DNA from 3 places in the Bacillus jepli genome. Region 2 is predicted to be linked to each of the others. Evidence: riboswitches for the same ligand, from Rfam matches in the RefSeq annotation. Region 2 holds a riboswitch; each other region holds the start of a gene.

What was found. A riboswitch is a leader RNA that binds a small molecule or an ion and turns the genes downstream of it on or off. The one in region 2 is predicted to bind cyclic di-GMP.
Region 1: linked by a shared signal. The riboswitch ahead of ABC371_RS07420 (leucine-rich repeat domain-containing protein) and the one ahead of ABC371_RS01595 (EAL domain-containing protein) in region 2 are both predicted to bind cyclic di-GMP.
Region 3: linked by a shared signal. The riboswitch ahead of ABC371_RS11170 (EAL domain-containing protein) and the one ahead of ABC371_RS01595 (EAL domain-containing protein) in region 2 are both predicted to bind cyclic di-GMP.

What each region holds. Positions count from the first base shown of each region.
Region 1 is NZ_JBDFMO010000001.1:1,476,162-1,487,513, forward strand. It holds gene ABC371_RS07410 (hypothetical protein) at 68-1,225, shown strand; partial or broken gene ABC371_RS07415 (transposase) at 1,807-2,782, shown strand; cyclic di-GMP riboswitch class I at 3,048-3,133, shown strand; gene ABC371_RS07420 (leucine-rich repeat domain-containing protein) at 3,628-6,690, shown strand; gene ABC371_RS07425 (hypothetical protein) at 6,900-7,625, opposite strand; gene ABC371_RS07430 (YveK family protein) at 8,184-8,924, shown strand; gene ABC371_RS07435 (CpsD/CapB family tyrosine-protein kinase) at 8,914-9,618, shown strand; gene ABC371_RS07440 (tyrosine-protein phosphatase) at 9,819-10,589, shown strand; gene ABC371_RS07445 (polysaccharide biosynthesis protein) at 10,676-11,352, shown strand, end outside.
Region 2 is NZ_JBDFMO010000001.1:327,333-338,684, forward strand. It holds gene ABC371_RS01570 (hybrid sensor histidine kinase/response regulator) at 1-1,845, opposite strand, end outside; gene ABC371_RS01575 (response regulator transcription factor) at 1,832-2,203, opposite strand; gene ABC371_RS01580 (GGDEF domain-containing response regulator) at 2,252-3,868, opposite strand; gene ABC371_RS01585 (response regulator) at 3,927-4,325, opposite strand; gene ABC371_RS01590 (Spo0E family sporulation regulatory protein-aspartic acid phosphatase) at 4,349-4,657, opposite strand; gene ABC371_RS01595 (EAL domain-containing protein) at 4,684-7,674, opposite strand; cyclic di-GMP riboswitch class I at 8,074-8,158, opposite strand; gene ABC371_RS01600 (nucleotidyltransferase domain-containing protein) at 8,998-9,702, opposite strand; gene ABC371_RS01605 (YehS family protein) at 9,974-10,483, opposite strand; gene ABC371_RS01610 (DMT family transporter) at 10,533-11,352, opposite strand, start outside.
Region 3 is NZ_JBDFMO010000001.1:2,198,803-2,210,154, forward strand. It holds gene ABC371_RS11165 (PilZ domain-containing protein) at 1-393, opposite strand, end outside; gene ABC371_RS11170 (EAL domain-containing protein) at 408-1,118, opposite strand; cyclic di-GMP riboswitch class I at 1,209-1,293, opposite strand; gene ABC371_RS11175 (hypothetical protein) at 1,564-1,734, shown strand; partial or broken gene ABC371_RS11180 (sporulation histidine kinase inhibitor Sda) at 1,881-1,997, shown strand; gene ABC371_RS11185 (hypothetical protein) at 2,146-2,412, opposite strand; gene ABC371_RS11190 (hypothetical protein) at 2,492-2,740, shown strand; gene ABC371_RS11195 (hypothetical protein) at 2,800-2,958, shown strand; gene ABC371_RS11200 (hypothetical protein) at 2,955-3,224, shown strand; gene ABC371_RS11205 (hypothetical protein) at 3,227-3,481, shown strand; gene ABC371_RS11210 (IS256 family transposase) at 3,788-4,987, shown strand; gene ABC371_RS11215 (IclR family transcriptional regulator) at 5,299-6,093, opposite strand; gene ABC371_RS11220 (NADH:flavin oxidoreductase/NADH oxidase) at 6,365-7,447, shown strand; gene ABC371_RS11225 (VOC family protein) at 7,849-8,847, shown strand; gene ABC371_RS11230 (amidohydrolase family protein) at 8,890-9,906, shown strand; gene ABC371_RS11235 (TRAP transporter substrate-binding protein) at 9,929-10,954, shown strand; gene ABC371_RS11240 (SDR family NAD(P)-dependent oxidoreductase) at 11,037-11,352, shown strand, end outside.

The sequences.
Region 1 (11,352 bases), 1.1 Mb from region 2:
AATAGAATAGTAGAATTCTAGAAATTCGAAGTAGAGAAGTCCAAAAAATAAGGTAGGGGTGTTTAGTTTGAAAAGGAATACAATTTTTATCTTAATCTCAGCTCTGGTTCTTGTAACAGTTGCAACAGTAATAGGAACAGTAGCATACTTTTCGAAGAGCTTTACAAGTGATAATAACGTTGCGAAAGCTTCCGTATTCGATGTTGATGTTGTAGGTGCAAATGGGAAAACGATTGCTGATGAAAATTTTGACTTAGATGAAGAGCTTTACCCAGGTATGGAGAAAAAAGAAGTTTACAGCTTCGACATTCAAAGAAATAACACCAAGCTGCCAGTAGAATATGAGGTAAAACTTTCACCGAGTGGAGACCTTTTCCCAGAGGGTACAACCTCTCCTGTCGCTTTAACATTACAAAGATTGGTTGATGGAAATTGGGAAGATGTAGCTTTCGAAAGAAAATTTAAACCTCAAAACGACGAAGAAAAATTCAAGGTCTTTGTAGAGTGGGAGCATGGTGATAATGATATCGCGTTCCAAGGAAAAACAGGTAACATCAGATTAGAGGTAGTGGCAACTCAAGTCGATCCAGAACCTGTTATAGTTGATTTTGGTAATGCACAACTCACTTTATATAAGGACACCACATCATCTCAAAATACGATTGACTTTGAGAATATTACAAATTTCAAATTAAAAAATAAGAAGACTGGGAAAGAATACGCGGCTGGAACTAGTCCTTCGAATCGTAAATATACCTATGAGATGAAAGATATCCCAGTAGGTGAATACACAATCCATTTCGATATGACAAATGGAATGAGTGTGAAGGAAATTCAGCTTGGGGAGGTATACAAAGAAACAATTTATGATGCAGCAAATAATCCATTTGTCATTACAAAAGATAAAAAAGAATATGCAAAAATTGTATTAAAATCAGATCTTACATTAAAAGAAATTAAAACTTTGAACGACCTAAAAGTCCCATCAAATATCACATTTGATGAATTTAATGCAGCACTCCCAAAACAAGCGACAATTGTGGATTCTGCCGGTCAAGAACATCAGGTTGATTTGAAATGGGATATTCGACCATTTAATTTTGAAAACTATAAAAAACCCGGTACAACTACCTTGTACAGTGAATTTTTCAAACTGCCTGTGAACGTATCTAATTCTGAGCCGTCCCAAAGACTAGAAGTTAAGCTTAAGGTGGTTTTTGAGTAATCAATATCCCATATAAGAATTGGAGAATCTTCCTGAGATAGAGGAGGTTCTCCTTTTTTTAAAAAAAATTTTATCAAAGGTGTAATCCTTCTATAAAGACACAGCCAAAATCTAAAATAGACAAAAATAGCAAAATGGAGACACAAATTTAGATATTCAAGCAAAAACCAAAAAGTAAATGTTGTCGCAGTTGATTACTCAGGCAACAAAACAATCAGCAATTTTAAATCCTACAACCTACGTCAAATACTAGCAATCAATTTTGGTTGCTAGTATTTTTGTGCATGTCTCGCTGGATAAGGAGCTCTGGGAAAATCATTATCGCGCAATTATACCAGCTTAAAGCGCAATTCCTAAAAATAACACGCAATTCTCCAAAATAAAGCGCAAATATCACCATTCATCGCGCAATTCCCCATTATCCTAGTCTTAAGCAAGGGGACCAGTGGAACCGTCCGAGGTCACTGAAAAACGTTTCTAAATAACTGGAAAACGTAGGTTTTTATAAAAAAATACAAAAAACCCCCGATTTTGGTAAAATAGAGTTGTCGAAAAACTATCACCAAAAAGGGGGATTTTTTATGCTTAAAAGCAGAAAACAATTAAGCATGTACTCAATATTATACAATAAAATACCGGATAATCACATCCTTAAGCTAATGGACGAAGCAGTAGATTTTAGTTTTATTAATGAGCTACTTGAAGATTCATATTCTAAATATTATGGAAGACCAGCCAAAGAACCAGAAATGATGGTCAAATTACTGGTTCTTCAACATCTTTATAAATTATCTGACGAGAGAGTTATAGAAGATGCATCATTAAACCTTGCCTATATGTATTTTCTCGGGATAAACCCAGAAGATGATTTACCACATCCTAGTTTATTAGCAAAGTTCAGAGTACATAGATTGCAAGATGTCACATTAGATGAAATCATATTAAAAGTTGTAGAACAATGTGTAGAAAAAGGCATTATTAAAGATGCCGGTATTAGTATTGATACTACTCATTCCGAGGCAAACACCTTTAAGGCAACCCTTTTATTTTAAAAAGCCCATATTGGATCAAATCAAACAAATTGGGGCAAAACCTTATATACCTGTAAGTGCGATGTCTTACCGGTTAGATGAAGAAAGGTTTAGCTACAATAAGGATTCCGATGAATGGTTTTGCGTTCAAGGAAATAAAACAGAAAAAAAGAAATACTACAAAGATAAACGGGGAAAAGAATACTATAAATATTCCTTTGAAAAAGAACAATGTAGAAATTGTCCATTAAGGGAATTGTGCATAAAGGAAAAAAGAGTCGGTAAATTGTTAGAGGTTAGTATTAATACACCAGAGTTTTATGAATACAGCCAGGAAAAAAAGACCGAAGAAATCAAAGAAAAATATAAGGAAAGAGCTTGCCAAGAATGGAAAAATGGCGAAATGAAAAATTTCCACGGGTTAGATCGTGCCAGGGGGTACGGTCTAAGAAGCATGTCTTTACAAGCAAAATTAACTGCATTAGCAGTTAATTTAAAGAGGATAGCCAAGATACTATCCTCTAAAAAACCATCTTTTCCGCAAATAAATGACATTTATTTCAAAAATGAAGAAAAAACTTTTGATTTTCAAATGGCAGCATAGTTGTGAAGCTTTTTTATTATAAATATAGGGACTTTTTCAGTGGATTCGAACCGTCCCTTTGGCTCCGATTTCGACAAAAACCAACAACCTTCCAATACCAAAGTACTATTTACTATAAAAATAGGTCAAAAGACCCTTTTAATAGATTCGCGCACTATTCTATAGTAAATAAGAAGCATACATAAATCGTACGAAATGGCAAAATCATTGAAAAATGATGACGCAAAACTAAAGGGGCTACGGTCTATTGGACTATGCCAGCCAGTTTCCGAACACGAGGCTCCGTCGATTTGTGTTCACAAAATCGAAAGGGGAATATGTGTGAAAAAAGCAATTTACAAAGCGAAATACTATTGGCACAGCATGCAATTTAACAAGAATAGAACCCTATTAGAGGATTGTCTCTCCCAAAAACTCAAATCTCAAATTGAGTCAAAAATGCATTACCATGAGCGTGAAGCAATCAATTACATAGCTAAACTATAAAGCTATAGGAATAACCTACATAACCTGTAATAGACCAACGGAATCACCTTTGGTCTATTATTTTTTCTTTTTAAAAATCCAATCGTCCAATCTTATCATATGCTGTTCAAGTGGATAATTTCATGAATCCATTTGATACAAGCAACATAGTTCCTTATTACCATTTTCAATCTAGGTATTTAGCATTAAAAAATATTCAAAATTTATAAAAAATGGTATATAATAACCTAGTTGGTATTTTTCGACAAATATTTTAATAATTTACCAGGAGGGGAACTAGAGTGAAAAAACGCAAGTGGATTAAGATGCCATTAGTGCTAATCATGTTATTTTCTATTAGTAATCCGTTTACAGGCCAAACAGCGTATGCATCTGAAGAGCTGCCTTCAGATGAACAAGTAGACCAAACAGAAACGGAAACGGTACAACAAGAAAGTGAAGTGTCTGAAGAAACAGCATTAAATGAAGAGGCTGTCGAAAATCCAGTTGAGGAAGCACTATCATCAAATTATTTGAGTGTTAAAGGTGTAACGGATTCAACTGCAACTGTGGAGTGGTTTCGATATATTAATCATAGCGAAGCAGAAAAATACAAGGTTTACTTAAATGATGAACTAATCACAGAAATTGATAATATATATGTATTCCAATTTACATATATCGGACTCCAGCCGGAAACGGATTATACACTAAAAGTTGAAATTGTAAATCAAGATGGCGGTGTTGTGAAAGTCTTAGGATCCGCTACTACTCAGCCTGCTCCAACGGGAAAGGTTATTCCATTCAAAGATGAAACTCTTAAGTCTGTAGTAAAAAGAGAATTAGGCATTGTGGATAGAGAAGTTCGTGCAAGTGACATGAATAATCTTTATAGATTGAATGCTTGGACTGAAGGTATTAAGGATCTTTCAGGCTTGGAATTTGCGTATAATTTAGAAGATCTCAGCCTTAGTGGCAATGAAATTAGCGATATATCATCACTCGCTTATTTATCAAAGTTAAAAACGGTTAGTTTAAATGAGAACGAAATTACTGATTTCAAGGTATTAGAACAACTTCCGAACTTACAATATGTTACACTCTTCGGAAATGGGGAGGAATTTAGTAACGATACGATGAATGTAATCGAACATCTACTTGAAAATAAAGTAGAAGTGGATTGGACATTTTCATGGGAAAATCAAATTAACTTCACAAGTTTAACAGAATCTGAAGGTACATTTACGGTTGATTTTCCGAAAGTTGAGGATCGTGTAAAAAATTATCAAGTATATATCGGAGATGAACTCTTAGGAGAGTTTTTACCTGGAGAAAGCTATACACTTTCAGATTTGCTACCGGACACAGGTTACGAGGTAATTGTCAAAGCAGTTGATGCAAAAGGGTTAATTTGGTCAACTACTCATGGGTATTTAAATACAAAGGCATTTCCATCTGGAGATATTGTTACATTTGCAGACCCTGCATTAGAAGAAGCTGTCCGTAAGGAATTACTCATTTATTCACGTGAATTATATCAAAGTGATCTTAAGATGTTATATTCACTAATAGCTGAACATAGAGGTATTACTGATTTATCTGGTCTAGAAAAGGCTGGAAATTTATCATTTTTAGATTTAAGTGGTAATAAGATTGAAAATCTCGAACTGTTATCAAACCTAACAAATCTATCAAATCTTTATTTAAATTCAAACAATATTTCTGATATTACACCTTTGAGTGGATTGGAGAAATTACGAACCTTAACACTTCGAGGTAATAAGATTGAAGATATTAGTGCTTTAAAAGATTTAACAGCGTTAGCAGAACTGGATTTTTCTAATAATGAAGTAGAAGATATTTCCGCATTATCGACTTTAACAAATATTAGAACCTTATTATTAGGGGAAAATAAGATTAAAGTCATTAGTGTTTTAAAGAATTTGAGAGCGTTAGCAGAACTGGATTTTTCTAATAATCAAGTAGAGGATATTTCTGTCTTATTAGAACTCCCACGATTATATTTTGCAACTGTATACAATAACTCATTGGATTTGATAGAAGGTTCTGATGTCATGAATTTCATACAGACCTTATTAGATCGAGAAATAACGGTGATTTATGTTGAAGAAGGTGAAGAACAACCGCCAGTAGAAGAACCAGGCGAGGAACAACCGCCAGTAGAAGAACCAGGCGAGGAACAACCACCAGTAGAAGAACCAGGTGAAGAACAACCACCAGTGGAACAGCCAGAACCAGAACAACCTGAATATAAGAATCCAAGCGTTACAATTGAAAATACCAAGGTAACTGAAAATCAAATCCAAGTATCTTGGAAGGTTGAAAACAAAGAATCAGTTAGAAGGTATTGGGTATATGTAAATGGTCATGAGTATGCAATGCTTGATAAAAATGCAACAGAAATCACGATTAAAAACTTGCAACCCAATACTTTATACAAAGTTCGCCTTGTTGCTTTATCAAACGGTACAAATGATGCGAGTAAAGAAGTGGAAGTAAGAACAAAGGCTATTCAAGTTGTGACAATGCCTGTCATCAACAACGGAATTGCCAAAGTTCCAACCGTTGTCGTTAATAATATAGAAAAAGGCGAAACACTAGTTGTGAACCTTAATAAAGCCGATTCAGCAAAGGTTGAATTAACGAAAGAGCAAGTCAAGACACTTAAAGACAAAGGAGCAGACTTGGTTGTTGAAAACCAAAATGTTCAATTGCAAATTCCATTGAACAATCTACCTGAAGATAAAAAAATCGAAACAGTTGTTCAAAAAATGAAATCTGTAGAGGGAGCAGCAAGTCATGTTTATGACTTTACAATCTATGCAGATGGACAAGCGGTTCATACATTTGTGGTACCAATTACGCTAGTGTTTGATGTCAACGAAGAACAAGTGACAAACCCTGAGGATTTAAAAGTATTCTACTTCAATGAAGAATCAGAAGAATGGGAGTTAATTCCTGGGGCAGTTTATCAAGACGGTAAAGTTTCAGTAGAAACAGGTCATTTCAGTATTTTCGCAGTATTTGAAGTTGCAGACAGTAATGATAAGGTGGTTTCTGAGGCACCAGTTCCAGAAAACAAGCTACCTGAAACAGAAGCAACTGTTAAGGAGAACAATGATGCTCCACAATCGGTAGAAGACAACAAGACATCTGACGAAGCCAAATCAGAACAAGTAACGAATCCTAGCACACCTGATAAGGATAGCAAGTCTACTGAATCAAAAGAGAATAAGCTTCCTGTAACAGCAACAAACAACTATACTCTATTACTAGGCGGAATCATCTTACTCGCTCTTGGAGCAGCACTTGTGTTTACACGTAGAAAGTTCGCCAAACGATAAAAATGAACGATTTCCCTCTTGTCCATTGGCAGGAGGGAAATTTTCAATTCGGAGGAACAGAACATGAAAAAAATGAAAGACGAAAATGGACAATAATCTCCGCTGAAATTTTCACCTTTAGCATATACACCTAACGTATCTCTGAAAAAAATTCACCATCTAAAAAGGAACGATCCAACGCACAGGTCATTCCTTTTCCTTATATTTTTTCAATATCTTCTTCGACGTTTAATCAGCATATAAAGTCCGCTGGAAGCAAGTACAAGAAGCAATAATCCAAATAGACTCATACCGATGATAAATGTTATATCCGTGCTGTTATCAGACTCTACCTTCGTCGTTTTAATCATTGTATTTGTTTCGACTGCTTCTTCCTCTGATTCTACAATCACTTCAGGCTCTTCTTTAGTCTCTACATCAGCTTCTTTGGTGGATTCAATTTCTTTTTCCTCATTTTGAGTGGCTGCGGGTGTTTGGTCTTCTTGGGTTGTAGCCGAATTGTATGTAGGTTTAGCTGGTTGTTTTGTAATGGTTTCCTTAGTGTTCGCTTTATTTGTATCTTTTGACGCGGGCTTCGGCGCTACAGTTTTATCTTCAACCGGTTGAGATGGCTTAGGAATGGGATCCTTTTCCTGTTCTTTTGACTTTTCCGGTTCAGGTTTTGGCTTAGCTGCCTCTTGCTCAGGTTGTGGTTCAGGATCAGGTGTGGGTTCGGGTTCTTTGACCGGGTCAGGCTGAGGTTCTGGAGCAGGCTCGGGAATAGGTTCAGGTTCCGGATTTGGCTCAGGAACAGGGTCCGGTGCAGGAGTGGGATTCGTAATCGCCTTTTCCAATGAATCAATAGGCTTCAAGGCACCATGCGCAATACTCGGAGAGCTATATGTAATCACCAAACTTGTAATAAAAAATAGGTGAAATAAGTTTCTCTTCTTCAAATCAATTACCCCCACTAATGTTAAAACTAAACCTATTCTACCATATTTATCCTAATCACTTATCTTGAAAAATAAAAAAAATTAATAATGCAATCGGTCGAATCCTTAGAACTCCAAATCATTAAAACTTCTGAAAAAATCCGCAACCACTGCACGCTCTGCCAATCTGTTTCTTCGTAATAGGATGCATATAATAAATTTCAGAATGTCCGCAGACGGAACATTCCATATCGTGTAAAACTTCGCGGGGACCAAATACTACATCTAGTATGAATTCGAATGCCACCTCTACCAAATCCCTTCCTAAAAGTTTTCTTAAAAATAGCATAAACACCAAAAAAAATATGCTGTTTCTTGTCTAGTAAAAAAGAAAATCTATCGACAACCTTCAAAAAATCCTTCCTACTCAGTGTCACTAAACCTGTCCTTCCATTCCAAATCGACAGATCAGGTACAAAGTGCCATTAATTTATGCGATTTTTGTAGATATTTGTAAATTCCTTGTTTATAATTACTTTTAGACTTAACTTATATCGACAAACAAAACAGGAGGACAAAATGGAAGAAACAATTAGTTTAAAAGAGATATTCCAGACGATTCGTAAGCGTCTTTGGTTAATAGTTATGATTACGGCAGTAGCAGTGGCAACTGTGGGTGTTGTGAGCTTCTTCTTTTTAACACCAGTCTATCAATCTTCTACTCAAATTCTAGTGAACCAAAAAGCCTCGGATCAGCCATATTTAAACCAATCAGACATCAGAACGAATATTGACCTGATTAATACGTATAACGAAATCATTAAAACACCTGCCATTTTAGATCTCGTGAAGAAAGAACTTAACCTTACTGAACCACTAGGTGATCTAATCACAGTTGGCAGTTCCAATAACTCACAGGTGATGAAAATTACCGTTCAGCATACAGACCCACAGATGGCAGTAGATGTTGCAAATACAACGGCCAATGTATTTAAAAATGAAATTGTAACGATTATGAATGTGGATAATGTAAGTATCCTTTCACCAGCAGTGATTCCAGAAAACCCAGTGCCGGTAAAGCCAAACCCGATGCTTAACATGGCGATTGCTTTAGTTGTTGGGCTTATGGCAGGTGTAGGTCTTGCATTCTTGCTTGAGTATCTTGACAACACAATCAAGACAGAACAAGATATCGAAAAATTATTGGAGCTTCCAGTATTAGGAGCGATAGCTCAAATAGACCTTGAGGAAGAAACGAGAAAAGCTAGCGAATCAGGCAAAAATAGAAATAAAGGAAGAGGTGATTCTCTTGGCGCGTAAAAAATCAAATCGAAAACAATTCCAAATGCAAAATCGTAGTTTGGTGACTATGCTGAACCCGAAATCACCTATTTCTGAACAGTACCGTACAATCCGTACAAATATCCAATTCTCGACAGTGGATGAAGAAATGCAAACAATCATGGTCACATCTTCAGGCCCAGGAGAAGGTAAATCAACGACAACGAATAATATTGCCGTTGTCTTTGCACAGCAAGGAAAAAAGGTATTATTAGTCGATGCAGATTTACGTAAACCAACAGCTCATTATTCATTTCGAATTGAAAACCATACAGGGTTAACGAATGTTCTAACAAGACAAGAGACTCTAATAAATGCGGTTCAGGCTTCAAATCAGGAAAACTTATATGTCTTAACAAGTGGACCAATCCCGCCAAATCCGGCCGAATTACTCGGATCTAAAGCGATGGATCAATTCCTTAATGAAGTAAAAGGTCTATTTGATGTTGTTGTATTCGACACACCACCTGTATTAGCTGTAACGGACGGACAAGTATTAGCAAATAAAGTAGATGGTGTTGTAATGGTCGTAAGTAGTGGGAAAACGGAAACAGAAGCAGCTCTTAAGGCAAAAGAGACCCTAATGAATTCAAAAGCCAAGCTATTAGGTGTTGTCTTGAACAATATTAAACGAACAGAAAGTCAATATTACTATTATTATGCTCAAAAATAAGAATAGTATTTAAATGTAAGTGGGGAATCGACAGAAAAGGAAGTGTTTATCTTGTGTAAATATTTCCTTTTTGTTTATATGACATCGTTCGACAAAATTCACCCATTTCTTCTGATATACTACTGTGGTACTATTACGATTGTAAGCATTTTGGTAGAATAACTTGTCGAAATAAGTAAAGGATAGAGGATGCGATTTGTATGATTGATATACATTGTCATATACTCCCATGTCTTGATGATGGGGCAAAAGACCTAGATGAAACAATTAAAATGGCGAAAAGTGCCGTACAAGAGGGGATTACGCAAATAATCGCAACTCCTCATTATAAAAAAAAAGAATACGAAAACACAAAAGAAAAAATTCTACAGGCAGTTGAGATGGTAAATAGAGAATTATCTCAAGCGAAAATCCCCCTAACAATCTTACCAGGACAAGAACCACGCATCGATGGTGAGCTCTTACAGGACTATCAGAAGGGTGAAATACTCTCTTTAAATAATGGTGGAAAATACTTATTTATCGAGTTCCCAAGCGGTCATGTACCTCGCTACTCGGAACAGCTATTATTCGATCTACAATTAAATGGACTTACACCCGTAATTGTCCATCCTGAACGGAATAGCGAAATCATAGAAAATCCCGATATTTTATACAAATTAGTGAAAAATGGTGCATGCACACAAATTACAACATCAAGTGTAACCGGTCACTTTGGAAAAAAGATTAAGAAGTTCACCCTGCAATTAGTTAAACACAATTTGACGCATTTTCTTGCATCAGATGCTCATAATCTATCTAATCGACCGTTTCGAATGAAAGAAGCATTGGATGTGCTAGTAAAAGAGTACGGAGTTGCTGTAGATTACTATTTTAGAGAAAATGCGGAGCTTTTAATAGAGAATAAGACCGTAATAAAAGATACACCTGAAAGGATTAAAGCAAAGAAGATATTTGGATTGTTTGGTTAAAAACCATTTCTTTAAATCGGTCATTTAAAAGGGTCTTACGTTTTTATTGCTTTATACATAGAAACGAAGTGAAAGGGGGGAAGGGCTTGTCTTACAGAAAAAGAATAGGATCTTTAGTTATCATTGATTCAATCATCGTATTAACGGCTATTTATATCAGTTATTTTACCTTACAACCTTATTTTAATATTTTTACTAGTGCTGTCTTGTTGATAAGCTCTATTACTCTATTAATAAGCCACCATGTATTCGCGTATGTATACCGTCTATATAAAAGAGCCTGGGAGTACGCGAGTATAGGGGAATTAATCAGTATTGCGAAGGCAGTTACTTTCTCAATTGCGACACTTGGTATTGTACAAGTACTTGCGTTTGGAAATGTATATGTTAGGGTTTTGATGCTTACGTGGATGATGCATATTCTCTTTATCGGGGGATCACGCTTTTCGTGGAGGTTATTTCGTGATGCGTTTTACCGAGAGTCACAGGATAAGAAGAGAACCTTAATTGTAGGTGCAGGGGCAGCAGGAACAATGCTTGTAAGGCAGCTCCAGCAAAACCACGATCTCGACTTAAAACCAATTGCGTTTGTAGATGATGATCTAAAGAAACAGAATCTTCAAATCTATAACCTGCCAGTCTTAGGTGGGATTAATAAGATTGAAGAAATTGTCAAGACCAAGAATATCGAAAATATCATTATTGCGATTCCTTCCTTAAATAAGAAGGAACTAAATGATATTTTTCAGGAGTGTAGTAAGAC
Region 2 (11,352 bases):
CAGATCCTTCGTAAGCAGCAATTCTGTAAAACCTAGAACACTTGCTAATGGTGTTCTCAATTCATGGCTTACCGTGCTTACAAGTTCATTCTTCATTTGTGTAATTTCAAATTCTTTTGTGATGTCCCGATGGACGAGTAACGAACCAAACTCTTCTTCACCGTGCTTTTTAGTTCTGCAATATACCCTTATGACTTGCTTGCTATCCTTTTTCCTATATATAAATGAATGCTCTTTTTCTGGTTGATGATTTGCAGCCTTAATTAATTCGTCTAGAGATTCAATGAAATGATCTTCTTGTACTTGATCAGCCATCAATTGACTCCATTGACTCCAAGTTAAACCTAATAAATTTTCAATCTGTATACCATTAAAAGTTTTATACAAATTTTGATTTACCTGAACGATTTCCCTATCCCTATCGATTAATTGTATTCCTTCTTCAACCGTATTTAGAATATCTTGGTTTAATTTCCTATCGTCTTCTGACTCCTCAAACATCTTTATTTTTTCGAGATAAATGGCGATCTGTTTGGAAAGTGTTTCATATTCGTTTATTTCACTTGATGAAAAAGGAGTACCTAACCTTGTATACACCATGATGGCTATCACATGAGAATCTGACACTATAGGTATATACAAATCATAACTATATTGGATTACATCATGATAGCCCTTTTCCTCAGGATTCTGGTCACGTTTAACTACATTTGCCTTTTTTTCTGCAGCAACCCGCTGAATAAGGCCGCTATCCAAATGACTTCTAAATTGATTGATCCCGCCTTCAGAAATACCAATGGAAGCAAAGGAGTCTTCATGTAAATAAGTGATAATCCCTTTATCTGATTTGGTGATTTTCACCATACTTTTAACAATACTTTGGAGCACGTCCTTTTTATCAAGTGAAGAAGAAATACCATTAATTAAATCATTTCTTGTCTTCAATTTTTGCTCATTTTCCGTTAAAAATTCAAGAGTGGCTCTTAGTTCTTCTTGTTGCGCCTGAAGTTCATCTTGTTGGGCTAAAAGTTCTTCGTTATGGGCCACCAAATCTTGTTCTTTATCTTGAATACTTTTCGCCATTTTTTGAAAGGCAATAAATAAAGTACCCAATTCATCTTTACGCTTGGCATCAGCTTTTATCACAGCATCCCTGCCAGCCGCAATTTCATTTGCAGAGAAAGTAAATTCTGACAATGGCCTACTAATTTTCAAAACAAACCTTCTTGATACCAATAGAAGAATAAGGAAAAATGCAACAAACAGTATATAGAAGCTGTTGATTACGAGACGGTTCTTCTCATTAAATGTATCAGCATTCATGGAAAGTTCCTCTTCAAGTAAAGTACGAAACTCATTCATCTGATTGAAAAAACCTTCCACCATTGTGTAGTTGTATTCGTCGATAATATCTACTCTTGGATCATCCGTTTTCCCATATTCATCTGTGATTCTAGGAACAATCGCAGAATGGTAATAATCTATAAAGCTTTCGATTTCACGAAAATATTCCCTTTCATCATCCCCAACAAGTAGTTTTCGCAATTCATCTTTCTGTGTGATTAGTATACCAGCTTCGTTGTCAACCATTTCAGGATGATCAGGCAGTTTAAAAGAGATTGAGTTTCCTACTATTAAAATATCGGCATTAAATTTTTCATAAATAGTACTGATTATTTCTTGTTTACTTTCAATGCTTTCCCTTTGACCAACATATTCATTTTGAATATTTTTTTGAAAATGAAATAAAAATATCGTACCCGTGATAAAGAAAAGAAAACAAATTCCCATCAAACCGAGTACTTGACGGGATATTGATTGGTTAATATAATCAATTACTTTCATTCAGAATTTCCTCAACCAGTTCTAAAAGATTCATTGGACTAAACGGTTTTGCCATAAAATAATCGGCACCAGCTTGTTTAATTTTTTCTTGTTCATAAGATTGGCTTTTAGCGGACAGCATCAAAATTTTCGAATGTTGGTTTGTTTCTGCAGTTCTTATCTTTTCAATAATTTCAAGACCCGTATAAACTGGCATCATATAATCCAAAATGATCAAGTCGTAATGGTTGGTTTCCAATAAGTCCACAGCCTCACCACCATCTGCTGCTTCTACAATCGTATAACCTTCGTCTTCCAATGTATCAGCAATTAACATGCGTAGGACTTCCTCATCTTCAGCTAGTAATATTTTCTTCAATTGATAAGCACCCCATTTTGATAAAATAAATTATATAAGTATAACAAACTAGTACAATCTATCTAACATATTTCTAATCCTTACTTGGAAATCAGCCATATTAAGTGGTTTTACGATATAGTCATCTGCCCCAAGCATTAAAGCTTGTTTTACATCATCTTTGCTATTCCGACCACTAAGCATAATCACTCTATATCTTAGAAAATCTTTTCCTACCTTTACTTTTCTAAGAACATCGATCCCATCCATATTCGGCATCACTCCGTCAAGAATCAATAAATGATTAACATCTTCATGCGCATGTGTTGATTGTAAAAAGGATGGACCATCCTCAAACACTTTGATATTTAGTTCTATATTTTCAAATGATAAAGACTCTAATGCATTTGCTACCAAAGTTCGAATAATGAAATTATCATCTACCACCGATACATTGAGAACATCTTTTTTATAGGTATTTAACATCTGTGAGCACTCAACTCTAGCTCGACCATTTCTTTTCGCTTCATATAATAAACTATCGGCGGCTTTGATCGCTTCTTTTTCTGCTAGAGTTTCATCCGTAACCATAAATACCCCAGCGGAAAATGTGACTGAAAAGCTTTGGTCTTCACTTGTAAAAATGGTTTTGGAAAAGTCATTGTTTAATTGTGTTAACTTTTTTGTTGCATCTTCACTCGTGGTATTTGGAAATACAATGATAAATTCTTCTCCACCATAACGATATAACATATCTAAACTACGTATATTCTGTTTTAAAAACTGAGCAAAATCCCTTAGTACTTTATCACCCATTAGATGTCCGTATGTGTCATTAATTTTTTTAAAATGGTCAATATCAATGATACTAATAGAAAAAGGCTCTTTTGACCTTTTAAAATTCTGAAAAAAGCGAGGTAAACTATCATTAAGAAATTTTCTATTATAAACTTGAGTCAATTCGTCAATCAATACATATTGTTCAAAGATTTTTTTCCTTTCTATATGACGATTGACCTTTACGATAAATTCTTCAAGATCAATGGGTTTCGTGATAAAATCATCTGCCCCTTTTTGATATGCTTCTATTCGCGTTTGTTTGTCATTTTGTACGCTAATCATAATGGTTGGAACAAAATATTTATCATTATATTCCTGAATCTCTTTAAGAACTTCAAATCCATTTTGATTAGGTAACTGAAGATCTAAGATTAAACAATCCGGTTGCATTTCAAAATACTGCTTAACAGCTTGTCTCGGATTGGAATAGGCCATCACGATCCAATTTTTTTCTTCCAGCGCCTCTTTTAACATCATTAGCATAGAAGGGTCATCATCAATAATTTGAATTAAGGGTGCATCAAGATGTGTAGTTTCATTTTCTAAATAGGTTAGTTCTTCTTGGTTTTCATATTCGTAAGTAAATTCAATTAATGGCAACAAAAATTTTTGTAATTCGTCTTGATTCCACACATCATCACTATTGGAATCCATTTTATTTAGGAGACTCTCCGCGAGTAACATAAGATGGTCCATTTGAAGTGTCCCTGATGTTCCTTTTATGGAATGAATAAAGCGATATACCTCTCCATTCGAAACCTTTTCACTTGCATTTAAACCAAACCATTCTGACAATTTTTCGTTTATATTATTTAACAGGTGACTTTTATATTTTTGAAGTTCCAAAGTTATCCTCCCTTACTCCTTATCTCAGCAACTTCATATACCTATATGATGAAGTTTGTTACTTTACTATCAATCTGGTTGATGTGGAGTGGTATTCAATTTTCTTTAATATATCATGAAGATTATTGAAATAAGGTTTTATGATAAAATCCGCAGCTCCATTTTTTAATGCATCTGTAATAAATGATTTTTGTCCCAACGAAGAACACATAATTACTGTTGCATTTGGATCGAGTTTTTTTATTTCTATTAGTGCGTCGATACCGTTGACTTTGGGCATTGTTATATCCATAAAAACGATATCGGGTAAGCATTTTTTATATTTAATGATAGCCTCTTCACCATTACTAGCTTCCGAGATGACTTTATAGTTTTCTCTAGCTATTAAACTTTTTAAATAATTTCTCATAAATAAGGAATCATCAGCAATCAATATGGTTTTTCTCAATTTCGTCATCCCCTTTCACAAGTAATAATAAGTTAAAGTTTTTGAAGCTTTTGATATTGTATAATGAGTTTATCAAGTCTCTGGCTCTCCGTAATTGTTTCTTGACTTCTGATTCCTTTTTGTTCGGAAATCTTTAGCAACTTTTCTCTCGAAATGGTAATTAAGTTAAGGAGTAAATCTTCATAGTATTCGATTAAAAGGGAATCCAGTTTATTAACTAACTGAAAATAATCTAAATTATGGAGTGCATATAAATCGTAACTTTCACTTAAAACTTGTCTTAAATTTAAATTTTCCACTTTAAGATTTGTTTCTTTTGTTTGAAAGTTATCCTTTATCATTATAAGACACCCCACCTTAAAATTAATTAGTTTAGTTCATTTGAATTATTCTTTGTGACTACTTTTTTTAAATAACTTATTTTTTCCTCTTTGACAAAATTGCAATTAGGTACAAATGGATTATTTCTTAACTGCGTGGAAAACTGATTAAGGAATTTAACAAGCTGATCTCTTTGATTCTCATCAACTATGAACTTGAGACCATATTGGAATATACCCTTAACTTCTTCCTTCCAAACCACATGTCCATTTAAGGTAACCATCTCATCCATGATCTTTGTATGGAATTGATACGTTATATCTGGCCGTACAGGTAAATGAATAGTTGATAAAAACCGTAACCCACCTGGTCCAATGTCTTCAATTAAGGCCTCTGTACTTCCTAATTGAACCTTATTTCCAAGTATAGAGGTGAGTGTCATTTGTGAACTAAGCGGAAATAAAAGATTAATCCTGTAATATCGCCTTCTGTTCGAGAACGTTGCTGTGTTGCTATTAAAGGTCGGCTTCAAAATCATTTTCTTTAATAATTTTTGAAAAGTCTTCTCTGGAACGGGTTTACTAAAAATATATCCTTGAATTTCTTGGCATTCCTGCTGTCTCAGAAATGACAATTGCTCGATTGTTTCCACACCTTCAGCTACAACATTCATATTCAAACCTTTAGCCATAAAAATAAGAGATTTAATAATCGTTTCTACATTATTAGTTTTTGCAATGTGTTTAATAAAAGACTGGTCAATCTTAATTGTATCGATCGGATAGTCCTTTAAATAAGTAATAGAGGAATATCCAGTCCCGAAATCATCTAACGCTAATTTAAACCCAAGACTTTTAATATAATGTATTGCTATTTTAACGGCTTCCTCATGTTTAATCATGGTTGTTTCAGTTATTTCAATTTCAATTAAAGAAGGATCTATAATGTTTTCCTCTAAAATAGTACCAAATTTCCCTTTCCAATCGCTTTTTAAAAACCGTTGCGCTGATATATTAACAGATATAGGCACCACTGCGAGAGTTTGCTGTTTCCATTTTGTGATATTCCTACATACCTGGTCCAATACCCAATCTCCAATTTCATTAATATAACCAGTTTCTTCTGCGAGTGGAATGAATTCAACTGGAGAAACCAGTCCCCATATGGGGTGTTCCCATCGCACTAAAGCTTCAGCACTTACAATTTTCCCTGTACTTGAATCAACCCTTGGTTGGAAATATACGACTAATTGATTGCTCTCAATCGATTTTCTTAAGTCCCTTTCAAGATAAAACTGTTTGAAAGAATTAATACTTAATGAGGAAGAATAAATCTGATACGTATTTTTGCCACTTGCCTTTGCCCTATACAAAGCTGCATCCGCATTTTTTATTAATTCCTCCATGGTAGTCCCATTCTCGGGAAATGTACTTATTCCAACACTTGTGGTTATAAGTAATTCGAAATCTTCAATGAAAAATGGGAGATCGAGACAGTCAATGATTAATTTGGCAGCATTAATCGGGTAGTCTGAGTCTTCGTAATTCCAAAAAATAAGTCCAAATTCATCTCCACCTAATCTTGCAAATAAAGAGTTTTTGCTTAATAACATATTCACTCTTTGACTAAATTCAGATAGTAATTTGTCCCCAATTTGGTGCCCTAGTGATTCATTTATATTTCGAAAACGGTCTAAATCTAAATAAAGAATTGAAAAGTGTTTTTTAACATGATCTGAAGCTGTGATTAACTCATTTATTTTATTTTCAAAAAGCATCCTATTTGGTAGTTGCGTTAAAAAATCGTGAAAAGCCAAATATTGAATTCTTTTTTCATATTCTTTCTGGTCTGTAATATTTGTAATAATCCCGTCAAACCTAATGACTTCACCATTTTTGTTAAGAACAGGCAATGTTTGATCTTGAACCCACACAACATCCCCATTTCTATGAATAATCCGGTATTGATGATAGAGATTTTCACCTTTTAACTTTTTTAGTTGTTTATTATGATACTCAGTATAATCGTCCGGATGGATTAGTGAATCCCAGGTAATTTGATTACCGAAGTCAGAAGGAGAATAACCTGTAATCGCCTCTACTCCTTTAGATATCAAATTGTAGTTACCTTTTTTTATATCAAATGACCAAATGCCTGCATCCAAATTATCAAAAATATGTTCAACCTGATTTTCGTTATCTTTGAGCTTTTGTTCGATCACTTTTCTTTTTGTAATATCTTGAACGGTACCTATAAATCGAACTGGCTTCCTATTTTCGTCTAAGATTACATCTGCTTGGTTATATACATGAATAGTTGTCCCATCCTTACGAAGAATTCTAAATTCAAAACTAAAATTTCTTCTTTCTTCAATAGCCGATAGAATGGCTGTTTTAAATTTTTCCTGATCATCGGGATGAGCAAGTTCTACAATACTATCAAAGGTTGGTACAAATTCCTCTATATTTTCAATTCCATATAGCACAAACATCTGATTCGACCAATAGGCTTCATCCTCAATAATGTCATAATCATAGCTACCGATTTCCCCTACTTTTTGCGCTAATTCAAGGCTTTTTTTGATTTTTACTAACTCTTTCTCGTGTTTGACGTAAGATGTTATATCTTTAGCAACTGCATAAATCATAGTTACTTCCCCATCACTATTATTTACAGGTATTAGATTAACATCGGTATAGATTATATTTCCGTTTGCATGTGAGATTGGAGTTTGATAATTTTGTACATTACCATTCAAAACAAGTTGAAAATATTTCTTTCTTTTGTATTTGTCATTGCTATATAAATACTGTAGTAATTTACTTGGTAATTCCTTTTCACTATATCCAAATGTCTTAATGACTGACTGGTTAAAATGCAGTAGATTACCTTTCTCGTCGAATGCCAAGACCGGATGTGGATGATTATCGATAAGTTTTTTTATTAAGAATAAATCATTTTCCATGTTTCCCTTTGATAAATATACATCGTTATTTGAAAACATAGTTAGCTGCTTAAAAAAAGATAGTTTCGCCATTCATATCCCCCTATTAATTAAGGTATATCTTTCTATAACAAACTATATTCGGAAGCTAATAAGACCATAGCGTTTATGTTAATAATAGATCGGAAAAGTTTCAGGATTATATCTCTAGGTTATCTAAAGTGAAATAATGTTAATGTATATAAAACTTTCTTACTATTGGTGCTTATATGCTAATTTTGCCGTAATTTGTCAACAAAAAGAATCACCTTACCTTCCTATTCATATAGGAAGGTATTCTTATTTCAATTAGGAAGGGGTTCCTATACTCTTTAAGGGAAGGATAATTGTCGTTTATACCATAAAAGTTATACCCAATACTTTAGTCATTGTTAATTAGAAAAAAAGATAACTGCACCGAAAAACGGGAGCTATCTTTTTCTCTCTACTATTTTAGGTAACCCGACTACCATTGCATTGTTGCTTTAGGTTCGTGGCTTTGCGTCCTTACCTTTAGATAAGTTTGCATTTATCGATATAGAACTTATTAACTACATATAATAAATTAGTCTTTTACAGAATATGACAAAAATATTATACATTCAACATACTTAAACAAAATACCAGAAAAAACCACAAAATATGTGGCATAATTAATATTAATACCTAATTCCCTTCTGTACTTTTTACTACATATTAATGACTGCTTATTGGACGTGCGCACCACTAGATTCCTCCCCAAGAGGGATTCAGAATAGTATGTAAAATACCAAATTAAATTCTATTTACTTGTCTGTCCTTCCTTCTTTATACGAGTTAATTTTTACCTTTGATTAAAAAGATAGATGGGACCTTTTTTGTAATATGCTGGGCATAGGCTCCGGATAGCTTACCAGCAAGTTATTAAAACAAACAACTTCTAGCGTTACAATAAATTTAGTTTGAGTGTTCAACTCCAATACCGTACTTGTATAAAGAACTGGTCTATTAATATGAATGAAAAGAAGTTGATTCTCTACATATAGTAGGAAATCAACCTCTTTTCTCTTTTCATTGGACTTTTAGATATGTTGTTATTGGGATGGAAAATATAAAAGAACGAGAGAGCCGTCCCTCTGTTTCAATCAAAAGAAAAGACCACTCTTAATAAAAAAATCTACCCCGGCGAAAACGAAAACCGGGACCGCGACGAAAGCCAAAGCGAGGACCAAAAAAGGGACCTCGACGGAAACGGAAACGAGGACCGCCTACGAAAAATGGCATAATAAAACTCCTCCTTTATCAAATGATAATATAGGTTATGCCACAAAGGGGCTCGGGGACTGAGACAAACATGGAGAAATCTAAAATTCAGGTGAATTATTTCATATTGAGAGTCTAAAAGTATCCTTTGTAACCCACAAACAATTCTCCACCATAATGATCAAGTGTAGATTGAATGAATGAAATGAGTTCCGTTTTATCATTTGTATTCATGTATGTCTTTGTAGATTCAATCAGTTTTTCACACATATCTTTATCATATGATTTAAGGCATCTAACCATCCACTTTCCTTCACCAAGCCATTTGCCATTTGCCCTTAAAATCAGTTCAGTTAACGTATTTATTACCTTATTTAAAATAAATAAACTTTCCGCAAAGTCTTCTGAACTTCTAAAGTCTGACAAAAAATCGGTAATTTGATACCTTGCATCATTTATTTTGTCTTCATCCCATGGTCGTGGACCCTGTTCATAAAGGGTTTTTGCCTCTTTTTGGAGTTCCTTTCCATTCCCTTGTTTATCTTCTATAAGTAGACCCTCGGCACACATTTTAATGATGGTGGGCATTCCTCTATATCTAGCTGTTTGAAATTCAAACTCTAATGATAAAGCCGTGTAAATAAATGCTTCTATTTTCCACCCAAGAAAATGATAACATTCAAGTCTTGGTGTTTCTGTTTCATCAATAATAATTAAGTCTATATCAGATTCTGTCGTTATATTTCCAGAAACTGCACTTCCACCTACCCAGACGATATCGGATTCAGGATAGTGGGAAACGATAAACTGTTTAGCTATTTTCTTGATCGAGTCCCTCATATAAAACACCTCCCTTACCAAGATATTCACCTAGATGATTAGTGTTCTATAACGTAGGAGGTATCTGTAAAATAATTACTGGCTATTTTTGCTGGACCCACAATGTTTAACAGAGGGCTATTATCTCAAGTATTAATGAAATATAAAGAAGATGACTCCTGTTGATTACAGAAATCACCTTCTCCAAATTGCATATCATTTTTTAATGAACGGGTATTTTTCAGTTTAATAAAACCAACCAGTTTTCTTTTTCACTTTATTGTCGTATCTTTTAATAGCCTTCTCCCCTGTATTTGATAGCTAGCCCTTTTAAGAAGTTTCTGGCGAAATTATCTCCGCATTCTTTATAATTCTTATGACCTTCTTTTCGTAATAAAGCACCTAGTTCTCCTTTTGTTACCCTTAACCCTACATAATCAAAAATATCTAGCATATCTTCAGTCGTTAAAGCCAGTGCGATTTTAACTTTCTTTAAAAGGAGATTATTCACGTTTCCACTTGTCTTTAGAGGAGATTCTGGTGGATTCGGCTGTCCTGGTTTCGGCTCTTGTTTTCCCCTTTTGTAAATAATAAGCCCATTTAAAAAGGAGTCTAACATACTGTGAGTACATTTTATTTGATCTTCATTCTCATAATCATCATCGTCGTATGTCTTTGTGAGAATCTTTACTACCTCTGGTACCGATACCTCCATGCCACCAAGTTTAAAAATCTCTGCCATTTGTTTATTTTTAATTTCCAATGCATATCTCAACCGAATTAATATATCGTTATTATCCATTCTTTAAGCTCCCTTTTTTACAAATAGTAGTCATTACTGCCTTTATGGGTCATGATGCAATTTTTTCAGTTTTCTTATTAGCTTTATTCCCTTTTCCACGATAATTCAAAACAATAATCCCGATCGCAACCATGGCAATCGCCACTAGAATATACAGATTTAATTTTTCACCTGGTATGAAAATAGCAGACAGGATCGTTCCAGAAACCGGTACAATGAACTTATATATTGTAATTTCACCTGCATGATTATATTTTAACAACGAATACCAGAGGCCAAACGCAACAGCTGAGAGTACAGCAGAGTAGATTAATAGTCCCCATCCAAATGGTGTAAAAGTGATTGATCCTGTATGCATCATCGGTAGACCAATAATAAGCATGATTAGTCCACCTAGACTCAACTGCCATCCAGTAATGGCAAAAGGATCAATACCATTTGTTAGCTCCTTGGCCATAATGGTTGCAATCGCACCAGTAAGTCCTGCTAGAATCATATATCCTTCGCCATCCCACTGAAAACTTATGCTAAGCTCTTGTCCCCAGTTTGCTATCACAATTCCAGTGAAACCAGCAAGTAGACCAATTGACTTTTTCCAATTCAATCGATCATTTTTATAATAGTAGTGAGCTAGTATAACAGTGAAAAAAGTTCCAACAGTCGACAAAATAGCCCCCTGCATACCTGACACTTTTGCTAATCCATTATAGAAGAAAAAGTATTGTAGGGCTGTTTGAATTACACCCAGTAAAAGGAGAATGAGAAAACTCCTTTTCGAAACCACTATTCTTTTCGGCTTTATGATTAATAAAAATCCTAAGACGAGCAAACCCGCAAGCAAAAAGCGTATTCCCGCAAATACAACCTTA
Region 3 (11,352 bases), 1.9 Mb from region 2:
TTCGAATTCCTCATCCTGGAAATTAAAGCTTATTTTCATAATAATGTTGTATTTAACTGGGAATTCATAAGATGTTATAAATTTCAGACCACCTATACTTAAATCCTCAATTACACCATTAAATGACTTGTTTTTTAGTTTTCCTAAAGAATTATTACCAAAATCTATCAAAGTAAAGGAACCTTCAATTCCAGGTAGGGCGATTCTATAGGACTTTCTTTTATCAACTGGTTTGAATCTATTTTCTTTAACTAATTGACTTTTTAATGATTTATTATTTTTGCTTAAAGTTTCAATTAAATGACCTTGTTTTAGTAATTTACGTTCATCTCTAAGAAATAATATTAACAAAAAAATCAAAATTATAGTTTGTGATAAAACTATGTAGCTCAAAAATATCACCTCATTTAAACAACTTGAATGGCTTTAGGTCTTCCTAAAATAAAGCCTTGACCATATTTAACACCAATAGCTTTTGCAATTGCTAAATCCATTTCAGTTTCAAGTCCTTCAAGTACTAAATTAATATTATGATTATTAGTGTAATGAAGAATTGTCTTGATTAATTCCTGTTTTTTAGGTTCCCTATACAAGTTGTTAGAAAAATATTTATCTAACTTAATAAAATCCGGATCAAGCTCAATTATGGATTTGAGATTGGAATTTCCTTTTCCGACATCATCAATTGCAAAGAGTATTCCCTCTGATTTTAATTTTGAAATACTCTCTTTTAAACTAGAATAATCAGTAATTGTTTCCATTTCACTAATTTCAAAGATGACTTGTTGACTAAAGTAGTTGTTATCGGTAATAATTTTCTTTATAAAGGGTAGGAAATTTGTATTTGTAAGGGTAGATGGAAATACATTTAAAAACAAATATCCGTCCTTTTTTGAAAATCCTGCCGAATGGTAGGTAAATGCAGCTTTATGAATAGACCGCGAATCTAATTCATAGAGCTGTTTTTCTTTTTTTGCAAGGTTAAAAGTTTCTTCGGGATTTACATAATCTGAGGTTCTAAGGAGTCCTTCAAATCCTATCCTTGTCCATGTATGAATATCAATAATAGGCTGGAAAAAGTGTGAAAATAATTCATTTTGAATCAAATCACTAATCATTTTTAGTAATCACCCCTTTCATTCTAATTTTCTGAATAAAAAAAGATGACTACACCGAAATAAAACGGGAGTCATCTTTTCTCCGCTAATTTCGGTAACTCGACTACCATAGCAAGATTGCTTTAGGTTCGTAGCTTTGCGTCCTTATCTTTCGATAAGTTTGCCTTTATCGTATAGCATATTCAAATGTAATCCTTTTTCCATATTCTAGAATAAGACAAAAATCGAAAAATTTCAACATAAATAGACAAATAGATTAGTAATGAATAAAGAAAAAGTCGTTTTATGTCGAATGTTGTGTATTTTTATTATGAAACATTCGTGTTTCTGTCACATTTGTAAAAAGGTTTGTCCCTTAGCTTATTGAATACTTTTAAGTAAGGGGATGTTAATATGATTATTAATACAGAAATTAAAGAATTAACCGCAATTCAGGAATTTAGCAATGGTAAATTTGACAGTAGCAGAGATTACAAATGGTCAGTTTGATGTGTTTGTATTGCCAACGCAGTGGGGACATCAAGAAGTAAGGGTTACAAAATCGGGTAACAAAGAAGAAATTGTAACTGAAGCATTGAAGGAATTTGAGGAATTGAATAAAGTTAAATTATCATGAAAAAAGGCCCTGTCTCTTAGCTGAGGTAGGGCTTTCTCATATTAGAATTGGTTTTGGGTCCAGGACTCATTCTAAATGCTGGATAAATATCGGTAATTAGTGTATATTTATTCCTGTCGTGATTTTATTGAAAGGAGAAATATCCAGTGAGGCGTCTTACAGATCAACTATTAATTGAAGCATATGATCAAGCCAATAAATTAAAGTTGAATAATGAATTCATTTCCCTTTTGAAGACTGAGATGCAAAGAAGGAACCTTAACGATAATAACCATCACGAAACTCCATTGTACTCTTCAAAATACACCTCAAGATTAACTACATAAAAGAATACAATCTCGGACTCTTGCATTGAAATCATACTATAATAAATGGATTAAAAAAGCCTTATCTCTTATTGTGATAGGGCTTTTAAAACGGCAAATCATCCTTCGGTGGTATTCTCCTTATCTGCCTCGTTAATTCCGTTATATCCTTATTTCCTTCATAAAGAACCTTCTTTATTAATGTTTCCCTATATCCAGTTTGTTTGATTATGTCCTGTATGTACTGATAGGCGATGATGGCCACAGTAAGATCAGGGTTATTTTTATATTCCCTTGGATTGATATCAAAAGCCCCACCACTTCGAAGTTTGCTCCCCTCGATGTCTAAAAACACATCTATATTTACTTTCATAATAATCTTCCTTTTTTTCTAAAAATCATATCATAAAACGGTCATACGAGTCATACCCTGTACAAAGGGGGTGGGACAATTGAGTAGTAATAGGAGTAAAAATAAAGTAGTAAAATCAGTGTCTTTTAATATCACAAATGAAGAAGATGTAAAGTTTTTAGAACACATTGGCGAAACGAATTTTAGCGGCTATGTTAAAGACCTTATAAGAGAAGATGTTAGGCGCCGTAACCAACCATTGAAAATCGTAAAAAAGACAGAGAGAGGGGGAGTTAAAATTGATTTAAGGGGTAGTAATACCCCTCCCTCCTCTCGGGCTCTCGTGTAACACTGTAACACGGTTGACGTTGTCAATTGACACTACTTTTTCAAAAGGAGAGAAAAGAGATGGGAGTAGAGGAGTTAATTGAAAAGCTAATGGAGTATTCAGCGAATAGCATGAAATTGTTTCAAGAAGATAAAATAAGCCACGAAGAAATGGAGAGAAGGGTAGCGAGTGTGCACTTGCAGTTGATGGAGTTTAACAAGGCTGGTGTCGGTGTATGATAGAAGGGAAGGGACTAGGTAGTAAGAAAATTAACCGTGTGAACTTGTCTCTGTCGAATAGTTATAACAAAAAATTGAATCGACTGGCTACAGCTTGCAATATGAAGCCTACGACATTAGCAGCTCGATTAGTTGAGTTGAGCCTGGACAATAATAAGCTTGTCTCACAGTTGCAGGATGAGTATTGCACACATCATGCTTATCGAGTCATACCGGTAAAAAAATATGGCAGTAATGATATCGAATACTTGCTTCAGGGGGACTGATCATGAGCTGGATGTATTTTGTATCAGGTGGCATTTCCTTTATGTTTGCTTATTTCTTATTTACTGGAGAAAGAGAAAATGACGCAGATGATTCAGAAGAAAATGATGATATAGAGGTGAATGATCATAAAACAAGAAGAGTTGAATTATCATGCCAAACATGCCGGAAATTAAAATGGCATAGAGAGATTGAAACGTACTTATTTGAATGCATGAAATGTAAAAGAAGAGTCGATTTAAGAAAGAAAGTGTCTTGAAAAAAAGAGCCTATCAAATTGATAAGCTCATGATGAATAGTGATACCATTAATGATACCGTTTTTTAATAAAAACATAAAAAAGTAATGAAAAATTGATTGCACATATATTCATAAACCTTGATTTTATGCACTTATACGTTTATCATTCGTTTATACATAGTCGAGATGGAAGGTTCAATCGGATAATAAATCAAAGAAACTCGTTTGAGAGACGGTGCGGAAAAAGTTGTGTAAATAGGTTTCAAATCAATCCTCCTTGGCAAGAATTAGGATAAATAATTTTTGCCAAGGAGGTTTTTTCTACATGAAATTACCAAAGGAATTAATCAGAGAAATTGTAAAGGAACAAAAATTCACTAGTACCAATCAAATCATGGAAACGATCAAAGAAATGTTTTCCGATGTATTGGAGGAAGTGCTCCAATGTGAAATTGATGAGCAACTGGGTTATGAAAAGCATCAACGTCGAAATGATGGACCTAATAATTATCGAAATGGTTCAACAAAACGGAAACTAAAAACACAATTTGGTGAAGTTGAAGTAAATGTTCCTAGAGACAGAAATGGCTCGTATGAGCCGCAAATTTTGGACAAATACCAAAGAAATGTGGACGGACTAGAAGAAAAGATTCTTTCCCTTTACGCTCATGGTATGTCTACAAGGGATATCAAGGAACAAGTCAAGGATCTCTATAATATTGAGATTTCCTCAGAGCTAGTTAGTAAGATTAGTGAAAAGATTATGCCACAAGTAAATGAGTGGCAGAGCCGTCCACTTGAAGCCTATTATCCTTTTATTTTTATGGATGCCATTCATTATAAAATTCGGGATAATCACCAAATTGTCTCGAAGGCAGCTTATGTTGTTTTGGGAATTAACAATGAAGGATATAAGGAAATATTGGGTATTTGGGTTGGTGGAAATGAAAGTAGTAAGTTTTGGTTAGGTGTGTTGAACGATTTGAAAACGAGAGGCGTTAAAACAGTTAATCTTTTCTGCGTAGATGGGCTTACAGGGTTTAGAGAGGCCATTCAAGCTGTGTATCCTTTCGCTAGTATTCAACGTTGTATCATTCACCAGATTCGTTCAAGTACAAAATACGTTTCTTATAAACATTTAAAAGAATTTGTCGCTGACTTAAAATTAATCTATACTTCCATCAACGAGGAATCGGGAATGGAAAGGCTCATAGAATTTAAAGAAAAATGGGGTAAAGAGTATCCATCTGCCGTAAAATCATGGGAAGAAAATTGGGATATTTTAGCTACCTTCTTTGCATATCCTCCAGAAATTAGGAGAATAATATATACTACGAATATTATCGAAGGACTACATCGTCAATTTAGGAAAGTGACAAAAACAAAGTCTATTTTTCCTAATGATGATAGTTTAAGAAAGATGCTTTATTTAGCATCTCAAAACATTACCAAAAAATGGACGATGCGTTACCGTAATTGGGACATGATCTTGAGCCAGCTTGAGATATTGAACCAAACATCATAATTGGGGACTCTGTCCCCAAACCCCTGAAGTTTAACGCATTTGTTTTCCCTAAAACGGACAAAAATAACGGACAGATCAAGTCCGTCCGTTTTAGTGTAAAAACCATAAAACCGCTCAGGTTGCACTTCTGCATTGCCCTATCCTGTTTTATGGTAAAAGGCAATTATAGTATTGCCAGGTTATATTTTTTCATACCTATTATTTCTTGCCTTGCGAAGATTGTTGAATATTACTTACACAAGATTTTACGCAGACCCGTTTGAGATCATCTCAAACGAGTTTTTTTAGGCTCTATAATATGTGTAGCCCTTTTATCTGACTTCCAGAAATCTCTTATCATACCCTAATCTTTCAGAAGCTTCATTTCCAGCGTTCATCACTTTTTTAGCGATATCCGGCACCTTATAATCTGGTATACGCTGAAGAGGACCTACTATATTTATGGCGGAAATAACTTTTCCTGTAAAATCACGTATAGGTGCTGACACGGATCTTGTTCCTTCAGTTAATTCCTCAGTACTAATCGCATACCCTCTTTCTCGGACTAATTCTAGTTCCCTTCGCAATTCATCGGGATCTGTAATACTTTTACTTGTATAAGCATGCAACCCTCTTTCGATTGCCTTTTCCACAAGATTTTCTTCACCAAAAGCAAGGAGTACTTTGCCAGAGCTCGTACAATATGCAGGGTTTTTCCTTCCAAGGTGGGTAAGTATTCGAACCGGATGGCTACATTCTTCCTTATGAATATAAATGGTATCCAAACCATCTAGAATCGATAAATGTGCTGTTTCTCCGGTGTCATGTACTAATTTATGTAGTAGGGGGGCAGCTTCTTTATGGATTTCCAGGTGATTTGTAACAATGCCACCTAGTGTCAAAACAGATAATCCAAGCTTATACTTTCCAGTCCTTTTCTCTTTTACTACAAAACCTTCATGAGCTAGAGTAGTAAGTAAACGGCTTACCGTACTTTTTGCCAGACCGAGAGATTCTGAGAGCTCACTCACACTTTGTGTTGGTTCAAATGTAGAAAAACTTTTAAGAATTCGTAATGCATTACTGACGGATGAGAGAATTTGTGGATTATTGTTATTCTTTGACATTTCCATTCCCCTTTCGTTCGTAGTTCCATATAAAGGAACATATTCATTTACGCTTCTTACAGCATTTGTCCAAAAATAATAGTATCTTCTAAAAATTCTATCATTTTTATTCAGTTGTGTACACGAAAAGATAACGTATACAAATAAAGTTGTTATGTGTTCCACATAGAGGGACTCAGCACTTTTGTTTATGTTTTTTCACTCATATAATGGGAATTAGTTTTGAGACTATTAAGAATAATTGTGAAATATAAGGAGGAGAATATCAATCATGGATACCAGAGTAGGAAAATCAGGAAATCAATTAATGAGCCCATTTATTTGTAAAGGTTTAGAGCTGAGAAACCGCGTTGTAATATCACCACTTTGTCAATATTCGGCAGTTGATGGAATGCCTAATGACTGGCACTATGTACATTATACCTCAAGGGCAATAGGGGGAGCGGGACTTATTATTATTGAAATTACAGGCGTCGAACCAGATGCTAGAATTACAGAGGATGGACTAGGTCTTTGGTCTGACCAGCATGCTGCAGCATTTAAGAGAATTGTGGATAGCTGCCATCAATATGGTTCTAAGATTGGAATTCAAATTGCACATGCGGGACGAAAATCAGAATATCTCCCTGTACCTGTATCTTCAACAGAAAAGCCGTTCGATCCTACTTTTAATCGACCAAAAATGCTCACAACAGATGAAATTAAAGAAATCGTTGAAAGCTTTCGTTTAGCTGCAAGACGTGCTGTAAAAGCTGGTTTTGATACGATTGAAATTCAAGGTGCACATGGTTATTTAATTCAACAATTTCATTCACCATATATCAACGATCGTACGGATGAGTATGGACAAGATTTGACTAAATTTGGTGTAGAAGTAATTAAAGCTGTCAAAAGTGAAATGCCAGTTGATATGCCATTAATTATGCGTGTGTCGGCCAAGGAGTATGTCGCCGGTGGATATGATGTCGATTACATGAAACAAGTTTGTAAGCAATATGAGAAAGCTGGAGTTGACATGTTTCATATTAGTTCTGGAGGCGAAGCTTCTTATGAAGAATCTGGAATGACACCTCGAGGTAACCCTGAATCAAAACAAGGGTATCAAGTGCCATTTGCAAAATCCTTTAAGCAATCCTTTGATATACCGATTATTGCTGTTGGGAGAATAGAAGACCCTCGATTTGCCAATTCGTTAATTGAGAACAATGATGCTGATCTTGTTGCGATTGGAAGAGCGATGTTAAAAAATCCATATTGGCCGCTTAGTGCAGCAGCAGAACTGGAACAACCCATTCCTACGCCAAGACAATATGAAGCCGCATTTGAATTTAAGGTTTCCTATGCTCCGCAGTAAGAGGAAGAAATGAGACAAGTAAAAAACTTTATAAAAATACCGGATAATGGGAACGGGTTCGGTTACAAGCAAAATGCTTTATACTGATGCTCGTTCTTTTTTTTAGCAACAATATAATAAACTTTTAAAGTGGAAAAAAGGAACTCAGCTCTTTTAAATTTTTATAATTTTTTTAATCTTGTTCCACATAGAGGAATCTAGCGCTTTTGTTTGCATTATTGACTACCTATAATAGAAACTAGTTCAGAAATATAATCTTGTAAACAAGTAGAAAATCCCATATTTTTTTACAATGAATTATCCGAATAATGGAAATTAACTAATTTTTCATACAGATATGTAAGCGATTTCTATTATTGGATGACTCATTCAATAACAAAAGAAATTGGAGGTAAATGAAAATGACATTATCAAATGCAAAACAAAAAGAGGTAGAACTTACAGAACTAGATTTGAAATTATCGAATGTTGCACACATTGGTCATGCGTCAATCAATGTGACTAATCTTGAAAGATCTACATGGTTTTTTACTGAGGTTCTTGGACTTCATGTTTCTGCAGAGGAAAAAGATAAGGTTTATCTAAGAGCATGGCAGGATTGGGACCATCACACATTGGTTCTCAATAAGTCCGAAACATCCGGACTGGACCATTTTGGCTGGCGAGTTAACTCAGAAAAGTCGCTTTATGCATTCGAAAAATCGTTAAAAGAATCAGCTACAGACTATGAGTGGATTGAAGGTGGAACTGAACTAGGACAGGGTGATGCTATTAAATTCTACAGTCCATCTGGTATTCCTGTTGAGCTTTATTGGGAGATGGAGAAGTACTCAAACCCACTGACTGCTTCCAAATTGCCAAGTCATCCAATGAAATACACTGGAAAAGGTGCAGCACCTCGCCGCTTTGACCATGTGAATGTGATGGTGAATGATGTTGCAAAAGAGCAGGAATGGTGGACAAATTTTCTAGGAATCCATCATCGTTACTATATCCAAAATGAAGTCGATGTTCGTCTTGGCTCATGGCTAAGTAAAACAAATATTGCACATGAAATTGCCCTTATGCGCAACAGTAATCAATCAGGGGCACTTCTTCATCACGTAGCTTATTTCTTGGATTCCCCAGATGAATTGCTGCGTGCACTGAATATCATGGCTGAAAATGACATCAAAATCGAGTGGGGACCAGGAAAACATGGTACAAGTGGTGCACAATTCCTTTATGCTTTTGAACCTTCAGGAAACCGAGTTGAACTGTGGACAGGTGGAATGCTTATTTTCGCACCAGACTGGGAGCCAATTGAATGGCAATCAGGAACGGGACAGTTTGGGCTTGATATGTGGGGCAGCACACCACCAAAAAGCTACTTAACTTATGGTACGGAAATAAAAAAATAGATAGATGGTTCATTAGATTTTAAGAAAGGAGGGATTTTAGCTTTGGCAAAAAAGTTACGAATTGATTTTCATACACACATCATTTCTGAAGATTTTCCAGACCTGGCAGCAAAGTATGAAGATGACCGATTTCCAACCTTTGAAAAGACATGCAGTTGTGGTGCAGAAATTAAGATACAGGGCAAAACATTTAGAAAAATTACAGACCAGACATGGGATCCTGAAAAGCGAATAGAAGACATGGATAAGGAGGGTGTTGATATTCAGGTACTGTCACCCATTCCAGTTACTTTCACCTATTGGTCGGATTCACAAGCAGGATTGGAGCTTGCCCAGTCACAAAATAATTTTATCGCTTCTGTAGTAAAGAAATACCCGGATCGATTTATTGGAATGGGCACAGTCCCACTTCAAGATATTCATCAGGCGATAGGCGAGATGGAGAGGGCTGTTTATGAGCTTGGGCTTAAAGGAATTCAAATAGGATCCAATGTGAACGGACTGAATCTAGATGACGATTCCCTGTACCTTTTTTTTGAGGCGGCAGCAGAAATGGGTATTCCACTTTTTGTCCACCCATGGGCAACGCTTGGACGAGAAAGGTTGCAACGTTTCAATTCAATGTATACAGTCGGAATGCCATCGGAAACAGCACTAGCAGCAGGAAGCATTATTATGAGCGGAATGCTGGACAAGTTGCCAAATCTAAAAATTTGTTTTGCGCATGGTGGAGGCTCGCTGCCTTATATCCTTCCTAGAATGGATAAAGGCTGGGAAGTGTGGCCTGATACTCGGAATACAGAAAAACCACCAAGTTACTATGCGAAAAAACTGTATTATGATTCACTCGTTTACGATCCGGATAATTTGAAATTTATGATTGAACGTTTTGGAACAAAGCAAATTATTGCCGGATCTGATTATCCATTCCTTCTTCGCGAAAAGCCGGTGGGAAAGGTTATAGACAGCCTTGGGGAGATTTCAGAAGAGGATGCAAAATGTATGCTAGGACAAAATGCATTGGATTTTCTTGGATTGAATGAATTCGTTAAATCTTGATCGTAAAAACGGGGGGAAAATTATGAAAAAGTTTAAATTAGTGTTTGTGCTTGTTGTGATGACAGCTGTTCTTTTCTTGAGTGCATGTGGTGACAGTGGTGAGAAGAAAACAAGTGGTAGTGAGAGCAGTGAGGAGGGGAAAACATATGACTTTAAAATGACATATGTAACCCAAACTGGTCACAACTGGCATAAATTTGGAGAGAAATTTAAAGAAGAATTAAATACGAGATCGGATGGAAGAATGAAGCTGGAACTTTATCCTGCTGCTCAATTAGGACCTGAAGCGGATATGGTACAGCAGATGGCTAGTGGCTCACTTGATTTTGCAGTACTTACAGTACCGTATCTAAGTACTCGGATTCCTGAATTTGATGCATGGAATCTACCGTTCTTATTTGATGATTTGGAAGCTGGTGTCGCAGCCACAGAAACAGAACCTGCACAGGAAATGCTTGGATTACTTGATAAACAGGGACTTAAAGGATTGGGTTATTTGCATGCGGGAACTCACAATCTACTTCTCAAAGAGGAACCAGTTAAAACATTGAAAGATGTAAATGGGAAGAAATTGCGTTTTACAGGTGGAGCTTCTGTATTAGATTTTTGGAAAGGACTTGGATCAAGCCCAATCGCGATGGGGTTGCCTGAAGTATATAATGCCCTGCAGACAGGTGTAATTGACGGTATTTCCATTGATAAAAATGCATTATTATCTGAAAAATACTATGAAATTGCGAAAGACTATGTATTGACAAGGCATATGATTTTTGGCGGTGTGGTAGCTACTAGTCTTACAAATTATGATAATATGCCTGAGGCTGATCGTAAAATTGTTGATGAAGCATTTGCTGCGGCTCAAAAGTGGGGTACAGAACAACTACTTATTAATGATGTTGAGGACCAAAAGAAACTAGAAGACCTCATCAATATTTATGAACTAGATAACCGTGATGAATTCATTGAAGAGGCGAAAAAAGTACATGAGGAGTACGCCGGTAAAAACGAATTAATTAAAGAATTTATTGATGCAGTGAAGAACAAATAATTTATACAGGGGTTGTCTTAATACAGAGATGTATGCTGATGAAGACAACCTCTCTTTGATATCTATATGGAGGGTTATTGCCATGATAGGAAAATTAGCAGGGAAGAATGCGTTAATAACCGGTGCTTGTAGTGGGATTGGGCTGGCAGATGCTATCGAATTTGTAAAAGAAAAAGTAGACACTATTATTATGGTTAGCAATGATCATGAAAGATTAGTAGAAGCAAAAGGGATTGTAAAACAATACGGAAATACTGAAATCATTACGTATCATTTTGATATATCTAATGAGAATGATTGGAAATGGTTTATTGACGAGGTAAGCCAAAAAATAAACAAACTGGATGTTTTGGTTAATAATGCGGGTGTGAACAAACGAGATACAATTCAGGACTGTA